2 regions of the Lysinibacillus sp. GW823-FHT06C08 genome follow, and region 1 is predicted to be linked to the other one. Evidence: riboswitches for the same ligand, from Rfam matches in the RefSeq annotation. Region 1 holds a riboswitch; the other holds the start of a gene.

Region 1 (4,875 bases):
TAGACTTAACTTAGTTGTTTCTTTTATTGTGTCTGCCAATACCTTCACTTCTCCTATACTTTTCTTAAAAATCTATTGTATCTTATCATAAATTTTCAGACTGTAAAGAGATTTATAGGAAGACAGCGCTTCCACATAAAAAATCCCTCTCACTAATTGTGAAAGGGATTTTATTTAGATTAAGCAATATGACTGTAATTGCTCACGCTTATCAGCCGTTAGACCAAACTCCTGCTCCAAAAAAGCTGTCTTTGAGCCATAACGATGATCCATAGCATCTAACGCTGCCTGTAAATAATCCTCACGAGCGGACATTAAAGCATAAAATTGCTGTAATTCTTGTTCATTATACTGGTGCTGGATCGTTTGAGCCATTCTTTCTACCATGGGACGCAAATGAATATTCGTATCTAAATAATCTTCCATAATGGTCTCTTCAGGTACGTCTAAAGCCAATAAAATAAGAGCTCCGCCAATTCCTGTTCGGTCTTTTCCAACTGCGCAATGATGGACTAGCCCTAAATTATCAGGGTTTTGTATAGTCATCATTAATTCTTTAAAAGAGGGATTATGAAAAGGCATTTGTGCATAAAAGTCCTTGAACATATCAGCGTTAACTACTTTATAAAACTCTCTACCACCTGTATTAGTTGGCATTTCAAAAGCATGCTTTCCCTTCGCAGGGATTTGAATATATCGAGTTTGTGGAAACACAGGATTAGGATTATGTTGTACTTCATTCGTGTCACGATAATCAAAAATTGTTTTAATACCTAATGTTTCAAATAATTCTTTATCTGTCGATGTCATTTTACCAAGTGCGGCAGAGCGATAAAATAAGCCATTTCTTATAACACGCCCATCCCTCGTTTGATATCCCCCCATATCTCGGAAATTATAAACGGCCTCAAACGAAATATTTTTTTGTATTTGCTTCACTGAACTACACCTCCCTATATTAATAAGCGTTCTTATCTTTATTCTATCGAACAAACTACATTAATACCAATTTTCACACTAGGTAATAAAATAAAAAATGCTAGCTGTAATAAACAACTAGCATTTTCTACGATCTTATTTATATAACTCTGGATACACAGCTTTAGCAACAAGCTCAACTGCTTCACCGATACGTGGACCTGGACGATTTGAGATATCTGTGTCAAGGGACTGAACTGCCTTGTTCTGAATAGCTGTTACCGTATTCCACCCATCACGAGCAAGGATTTCTCCAATTGGATTTTCTGTATAGTTGACTGTTGTTAAAATGACGTCTGGATTTCTCGCAATTACATCTTCCTCAGATATTTGCTTCCAGCCATCTAAATCTGCAAACACATTCTTTACATTTGCCGCATTTAATATTTCTTGTTGGAAAGTGCCAGAGCCTGCTGTATATATTTCTGGCTTTGGACTAATTTCTAAATAAACATTTTTTGGTGTTTTTACTTCCTTAATCTTTGTTTGCACATCAGCGATTTTTGCTTTAATTTCCTCGTTTAATGCCTTTCCTTTATCCTTAACATCCATAACAGCTGCAATTTGTTCGATATCTCCATATACATCATCAAATGTAGCCGCTGATTGAATAACAAATACTTTAATTCCTGCATCCTCGAGTGGCTTAAGTGCATCCTTCTCACCAATCGTATACGCAATAACAACATCTGGCTTTAACGCTAAAATTCGCTCACTGTTATAATTCACAGTATCAGAAACACGTTCGATTTTTTGGGCAGCTTCTGGATATGTATCATATTCAGTGGCACCTACAATTTTATCGCCAACCCCTAATGCAAATAGAATTTCTGTGTTACTTGGTTGTAAGGACACAACTGTTTTTGGTACTTCCTTAAACTCTATTTCTACACCACGATCATCGGTTACTTTGTAACTTGTTTGCTCAATCTTTTGTTCATCTTGGGTAACATTTTTATTTTTTGTATCTTCCGCAGTTCCACAACCTGCTAAAACGAGCGCTAGCAATAAAACCGATAGCCATTGTAAATTAAATAGTTTCTTCATTATTATTCACCTTTTTCTTTTTCATTGGATATGATTTACTCATAAACGGAATTTCAGCGATTCCAGCTTGTTGATTCGTATAGACAGCCATTACAAAACATACATTGGCTAATAAGCCTAAATAATCGAAGAGAATAGTCGGTACCTCTCGTTCTTCCGAAACCCTGTGTAAAGTTCGATATGATTTTTTCGCCTCACTACGACAAAGATGTAAAGCAGCAGCAGCCTCTGTTCCTTGAGGTAAAACAAAATTTTGAATCTCTTCCTTCACATGACTTACATAAAAATCATAGCGCTCACTTAACCAGGATAGATCCTCATCTGTAACTGCTAGCTTCCCACGAACCGAGCCATTCACATGATAAGCCATAGGTAAAATCTGTGTTAAATCATCTGCAACAACCTGGACATCCTCTTTCTTCACTATAGCTAGTGCAGCCCCTAAATGCGTTGTTAAACTATCTGTGCGAATCTCAAAATCGACAGTTGAAGCCTTCTCTCGCATAAAAGGATAACAAGAATAACGTGCATCTTTTTTCAACCTGCTGTCCCCCTTTTCATAATGAAAACCCTTACTTTTTTAGAACATAAAAAAACGTCGCTCCTCACGCAAAGGAACGACGAAAATAACATAATGATTGTCATAGAAACACGACACTGCCTATGTATTTGCCGTATATCCTCCTAGCTTCCGAAGAGTTGTTATACGTTCAAATAAAGGTCGGTCTCCTGGCTTGTACAACGCTCCTATATAATTAAATAAGAGCTATAAAGAACCTTCCCATTTCCTATGAAACAGTGGTTCATCTTTATAATAGTTGTACTTACAGTTGCGGAAACAGCTTCGGCTTATACCGAATTCCCGATTATGCTAGCTAGCACCTTTATTCTGCAAGAATAATTCACTTGTAAAGCAGTTTATCATAGTTTGATAGGAAAAAATAGTTGCGTACAAAAATGATAGCCGTTTTAGAAGAATTTTCATTTCCATAAAATCACTCTACTATAATACTTTTTCAATTGCTTGCTCAATATCTAGCTGTGAGTCTGTAGGCTCAAAGCGAGCTATGGTTTTTCCGCTTGCATCTACTAGGAATTTAGTAAAATTCCAGCGAATATTACGACCATCTAAAAAGCTTGGAGCAAGTTGAACAATTGCCTCAGCAAGCATTTTCTCCTGCATGCTTGCTTTTCCGAATTCACGAAAATCAACTTCATGTTTTAAATAATTAAATAAAGGATGTGTCGTCTCACCATTTACTTGGACTAGTTCAAAAATGGGAAACGAAACTCCATAGTTGACCTTACAAAGATGCGCAGTTTCCTCTCCATCTTCAGGATTTTGATGGCCAAACTGATCACAAGGAAATCCTAGAACGACAAAATTATTTTTGCCATATTTATCGTACATTTTTTGTAAGTCTTCAAATTGATATGTAAATCGGCATTGATTGGCCGTATTAACAATTAGCATCGTTTTCCCTCGAAAAGTTTCCATTGATAAAATTTCACCATTCGGCTTTCGTACTAAATAATTATAAATGCTCATTCCCTAACCCCTTTTGTCTTTTTCATATATTATAGTTGACTAATCTCCTAATAACCAAAGAGTTTGCACAAAAAACACCATCTCGTTACTAAGAACGGATGGCTGACTTATATTTCTTTTTATATTTAACATTTTGCTCTTCATTAATTAAGCGATGGGCTATGTCTAATAATTTAGGATCACTCGTTTGATCATATAATTTTTTTAAAGATACAATAATATCATAGCGAATGAGAGTAGGATGCTTTTCATCTAAACAGGTTTGAAATCTCTTGGCTAAATAAGATACGACTAAATCGCTTTGTACTTGACCTGCTAAACCAATTTTCCAAATAGCCTGTAATGTATGCCTTGCCGTGACGGGCTTTTCATCATAAGTCACAGCCCAAATCTTTAAAAAATCTTCTAATACTCTTTCTTCGGGATCACTTTTTGCAGCTAAAGCACATAAAATTTGTGCGGCAAGTGCACGTGCATGCCCATTTTTATATGTAAGCGCTTGTACAAGCTGTTCCCACACTGCATATGTCCAATCTACGGGCTCCTGCATAATTTTCATCAGTTCCTCGTAAGATTCATATTGAATATCTCGATCACGCTCTGTTAGATTACTAAAAAGTTGCAAAATCTCTTTTTCCATAATTTATCCCTACCTTTATTGTTTCAGAACGTCATAAAACTTGATTTATGTTACACTTAACTTAATTTTTTCGCAAAGAAGGTGAGTTTATGAATAAATTTAATGCTAGGAAATTGATTTTTCGATTGCTAGTGATTCTGTCCCTAATTATAGCCGCTTATTTTATTATTCCGGTATCTATGCCGTTAATATTAGCAGCTATCAGCGCATTTTTCCTTGAACCAATCGTCATGTTCTTTAAAAGGCGCTGGAAAATGTCTCGAAAAATTGCAGTTGCCTTTATATACATAGTGAGTGTCATTATAATTTCCATTATTTGCTATATTTCAATTACGCAGATCATGACGCAAATAATTTTATTGTCTAAGCAAGCTCCCTATTATATTTCCAAGCTATCAGATATGTGGCTTCATATGCAAGAAAATATTTCTAAATACACGGAAGACTTTCCACCCGAAGTAAGTACTTCGCTTCAAAAAACCACAATGGATTTCATAAAGAAAATTGAAGAAACGTTTTTAAGCTTCTTTAATTATAGCAAAGTTTCAGCCTTCTTTTCAGAGATTCCAAGTCTATTTATCAGTCTTCTCGTCTATATGATTGCCCTATTCCTATTTATGCTAGATCTGCCGAAATTGAAGCGCATTACTTATAAGTATTT
Region 2 (4,875 bases), on a different contig from region 1:
GTAGAGCAATGTCTTCCATTCAAGATGCGCTCATTTATCTAGAGGAAGAGCATGTGGATTTAGTTCTTTTGGATATTATGATGCCAGAAATGGATGGGTTTCAAGTGTGTGAAGAAATCAGGAAGTTTTGGCATGTACCTATCATCATGCTTACGGCTAAAGGAGAGCATTCGGATATTGTAAAAGGTTTAAACATTGGGGCAGATGATTATATATTAAAGCCTTTTGATGAGGAAGAGCTATTAGCACGTATACATGCTGTATTAAGGAGAACCAAGATAGAAGACAAGGTGGTTGTCTTTGAGGGTTTACGCTTAGATAAAGAATCCTTTGAATTATATTATCAACAAGAGGCAATCCCATTAACACCAAAAGAATTTTCCATGATGTCCTTATTTCTAGATTATCAAAATAAAGTGTTTTCAAGAGAACATCTTATTAACACAGTTTGGGGTTATCATGTATCCATTGAGGATCGCACTATCGATTCCCATGTCCGTAATTTACGAGAAAAATTAAGGAAAAGTGGATTTCCTGCTGATGATTACTTGCAAACTGTTTGGGGAATCGGCTATAAATGGCAGAAGTTTGCGGATCGAAAGCCTTTAGAACATAAAAACTAGAAAACAACCTCTGCCAAATATATTGGAAGAGGTTGTTCGGATTATTGCGCTGTTAACTCATCTTCTGTTACCCATTTATGATTTTTCACTGCTTCACCATTCGTGGTTGAAGTGTAATCAACCATATAAACTGTGGTTGGTACGGCTTCTTTAATGCGGACGGTTGCTTTTTTCATGCCTTCCATATGAGTAGCAGTCGTTTTTACCTCTGTATCAGGGGACAGTGGTGCTTCCCCTACATCCATTAATTCCTCATGGATAATCCATTTATGATTCTCTACACGTTTGCCACCTGATGTTGGATCATAAGAAATGATATAGGCTGTAGTTTTATAGGCACCAACAATCGTCGCTTCAGCACCCTTCATCCCCTCCATATGCCCATCTGTAATCATAGCGGTACTTCCAACCGGAAATGCTGGATCTTCAGCTTTTCTTAATGTAGCCGGTACTTCTGCTGAGCTAGAATGGTTCATTGAGGAGTGATCCATTTCTGTTTGTTGCTCAGTCTCAGGAGTATTATCTGAAGTTGAGGAAGGCTCCGTTTTATCTTCAGAACAAGCGGATAAAGTAAGTAAAGCAACTGCTGATAATAGTCCACCTGACCATCTTTGCTTGAATGTCATATGAGATCCTCCTTTCTATTTGCCCTTACTGTAACAAACAAATATGCAGAAATGATGGACATTAATTATTACAAAAAACTTCTTTAGTCTATTGACTAAAGAAGTGGATGGAAGCGCTATTGAATGGGCATGATTTTCAATGTTTTTTGTAGTCGGTACGCTAAAATACCAGCGAAAATAGCTAAAACAATATCTTTTGGGAGTGGGGGAATCATCCAGAGCCACGCTAATTTATAGGAAAAATCCTCTGGCGCACTGGCCCATAGTTTATACGCAATAAACATCCAGTTTGTACCTACTAAATAATTGATAGCAGTTGCGATGAATGCGGCTAGCATATAGCTTTTCTTTGTACCACTTCGCTCTACCATTAAACCGGCAACATATGCTGCTAAAATAAAGGTGATAATGAATCCAAATGTAGGGCTTAATAGTTGACTGAATCCTCCACCAAAGCGAGCAAAGACAGGTGCTCCTGCTAATCCAATACACATATAGACTGTGCAGGCAAGCGCTCCCTTCCTACTACCCAAAATAAGTCCGGCTAAAATGGCAAAAAAGGTTTGTAGAGTAATCGGCACTCCTCCCACTGTCATAAAGGGCACAAAGGAAGTTATATTGGCACCGATCATCATGAGGGTAGAAAATATTCCGATATAGGCAATATCTACCGTCTTTAATTTTGGATGACTTTGTTCTGATACTGTTGACATGACTTCACCTCTAATTTCAAAGTATTTATCGTTAGTGTAAAAAACTAAAACAAATGTGTCAACTTAATTATAAGTGTAGGTTAACTTAAGTGTGTTGGAAATTCCTTGTAGACTAACTATATATAAAAATGTATGATAGAATCGTCATAATTTTTTAACTTTACATACTATTGGTGTGACATTTTAAACAATGTCACTTAAAAGGGAAGTCGGTGGAAGTCCGACGCTGTCCCGCAACTGTAACGAGGAGTCCTATCATGTTTATTTGCCACTGTTAAAAATGGGAAGGCTATTTATAGGATGATGAATCGAAGTCAGGAGACCTGCCAATAAGTAATACCTGTAATGCCCACGAGGATGCAAGCAATTACGGACAATAGCTGGATTTTCTGACTTTGTTTATTCGAGGGTATTTTTGTGCGTATTTTTGCATGAAATGCCTTTTTTTATTGAGTGCCAACTGAAGTAAGATCATCTGACCTACATTATGCGAAAGTATATTTAATTGCTTCATTCATCATCTTAGTAGGAGTTTAATGAATGAATAAAAAATTTATGTTATTTTCTTTAGTGCTTCTTTTAGTATTAATCGTATCCATGACACTTGCTGTAATGGTTGGATCTGTTTCGGTGACGCCATTATATGTATGGAAAGTAATTCTTTCGAAATTACCCTTTATACAACACTCAATAGAGCAAGATTGGAGTCGCTCACAGGAAATCATTATTTGGCAAATAAGAGTACCCCGTGTCATCCTTGCCGCTATTGTAGGAGCGGGTTTAGCCATTGCAGGGGCAGCGATTCAAGCACTTGTACGAAATTCCATTGCAGACCCATATATTTTAGGAATTTCTTCAGGAGCAGCAGTTGGAGCAACTTCAGTAATTATTTTAGGTGCTTTTTCATTTTTAGGTATCTACGCACTTTCTGTATCAGCCTTTATAGGGTCTTTGCTCGCAATTGGGTTAGTGTTTTTCTTATCGCGCGTAGGTGGCCGTGTCTCGATTTTTCGCTTGCTATTGGCAGGGATGGCGGTTTCCTTTATATTAACGGCCATTTCTAATTTTATATTAATGATGTCGAAGCAAGAGGGAGCTTTAAAGTCCGTTATGTTTTGGATGTTAGGCAGCTTAGCTGGAGCAAAATGGAATAATATTATTATTCCCGCCTCCATCTTTTTCATTGTGTTCGGGCTTTTATGGCTATTCTATCGAAATTTAAATTTGCTATTACTTGGGGAAGAGGCGGCGGTAACGTTAGGAGTGAATCTTCAACAATTTCGCATACAGCTCATTTTACTTGTCTCACTTTTAACGGGGGTACTTGTAGCAGTGAGCGGTTCTATCGGATTTGTGGGATTAATCATTCCGCATATAGTACGATTAATTGTCGGTTCTAACTATAAATATGTAATACCAGTCAGTGCTTTATTGGGAGGGATTTTCTTAGTTTGGGCAGATGCATTAGCTCGAATTATTATTGCTCCACAGGAAATGCCAATCGGTATTATTACAGCCTTTTGTGGGGGGCCGTTTTTCATTTGGTTACTCCGTCGTAATAATTATTCTTTCGGTGAAGGAGATTAACTTCCATGACATTAGAAGCAAAACAAGTATCATTCTCCATTTACGATCAGCGAATACTTCATGAGGTAAGTGTAAAAATAAAGGAAAAGCAATTTGTCGGGTTAATTGGCCCCAATGGTAGTGGGAAGTCGACATTGCTTAAAAATATGTATCGTCTCCTAAAGCCAGAAAGTGGGACAGTCTTGTTAAATGAACAAGATATTTTAAAGCAATCTAGTAAAGCCATTGCTAAAAATTTAGCCGTTGTTAGTCAAGAAACACCCGTATTATTTGACTTTACTGTTCATGATTTAGTCAGTATGGGAAGGACTCCACATAAAAAGCTATTAGAGCTTGATCAGGAGCAAGATTTTCAAATTGTAAAAGATGCTTTGAAGCAAACGGGCATATTGCACCTAGCGAAACGAAGCTTTAGCTCACTTTCCGGTGGGGAGAAGAAGCGTGTTATGGTGGCAAGAGCACTCGCTCAGCAAGCACAGGTCCTTATATTAGATGAACCAACAAATCATTTAGATATTCAACATCAACTTCAACTGATGGACTTAATTCAAACTTTGCATCTAACAGTAGTAGCCGCTCTCCATGACTTGAATATCGCTGCTATGTACTGTGACCAAATTTATGTTTTACAGCGCGGACGCATTGTTTGCCATGGTACACCAGAAGAAGTACTTACACCATCATTGTTGCGAGAAGTATTTGGAGTATTTGCTGATATTCAAACACATTCACTGACGGGTAAGCCGTATCTTACATATGTCCCTGAACAATTCGCAAGAGGGGGCAACCCTATTTAGTTTGCCACGATCATTCAACACCATCTAATAAAAAAGGGCGCTCCTTCATATAAGAGGGCGCCCTTTGTCATCTACTATTAAGATACCGCTTTTAAACCTGCAACTCCAATGATAATCGCAATGATGCTGATGATTCGTGCAAGGTTTTTAGATTCCCCAAAGAACATAATATTGACCAGCACGGCACCTACAGTTCCAATACCAACCCAAACAACATAGGCGATGCTTAGTTGTAAATAGTTGAAGGAAGCATATAAAAGTGCAAAGGATAAACCAAAGCCTCCGACGTATAATAATAAATTTCGTACGGTTTTATGTTGACTATAAAAGCGTAAACCAATGACACCGACTATTTCCGCCACTGCTGCTAATATAACGAATACCCAGCCCATTATGCATCCACTCCTTTTGTCGTACTAGTATCCTTCGATGGATTATCCGCCAATTTTAGGCCAATAACGCCCAATACTAAAATAACCATGAATATCCCTTTAATTGCATTAAAATCACCATTGAAAATAAAAATATC

Evidence for each region. Region 1 has a riboswitch for cobalamin ahead of AC1Q6O_RS14970 (hypothetical protein). Riboswitches for the same ligand answer to the same signal wherever they lie in the genome.
Region 2: it holds a riboswitch for cobalamin, as region 1 does, so the genes downstream of both, AC1Q6O_RS21565 (FecCD family ABC transporter permease) here and AC1Q6O_RS14970 (hypothetical protein) in region 1, are expected to answer to the same signal.

The regions. Positions count from the first base shown of each region.
Region 1 is NZ_JBXAHN010000006.1:104,306-109,180, forward strand. Features, by position in the region: gene AC1Q6O_RS14955 (MATE family efflux transporter) at 1-39, opposite strand, end outside; gene AC1Q6O_RS14960 (tyrosine-protein phosphatase) at 175-939, opposite strand; gene AC1Q6O_RS14965 (ABC transporter substrate-binding protein) at 1,075-2,025, opposite strand; gene AC1Q6O_RS14970 (hypothetical protein) at 2,009-2,566, opposite strand; cobalamin riboswitch at 2,728-2,926, opposite strand; gene AC1Q6O_RS14975 (glutathione peroxidase) at 3,029-3,574, opposite strand; gene AC1Q6O_RS14980 (hypothetical protein) at 3,663-4,214, opposite strand; gene ytvI (sporulation integral membrane protein YtvI) at 4,304-4,875, shown strand, end outside.
Region 2 is NZ_JBXAHN010000014.1:17,275-22,149, forward strand. Features, by position in the region: gene AC1Q6O_RS21550 (response regulator transcription factor) at 1-623, shown strand, start outside; gene AC1Q6O_RS21555 (YdhK family protein) at 665-1,249, opposite strand; gene AC1Q6O_RS21560 (biotin transporter BioY) at 1,366-1,962, opposite strand; cobalamin riboswitch at 2,117-2,307, shown strand; gene AC1Q6O_RS21565 (FecCD family ABC transporter permease) at 2,503-3,549, shown strand; gene AC1Q6O_RS21570 (ABC transporter ATP-binding protein) at 3,555-4,346, shown strand; gene AC1Q6O_RS21575 (DMT family transporter) at 4,424-4,738, opposite strand; gene AC1Q6O_RS21580 (DMT family transporter) at 4,738-4,875, opposite strand, start outside.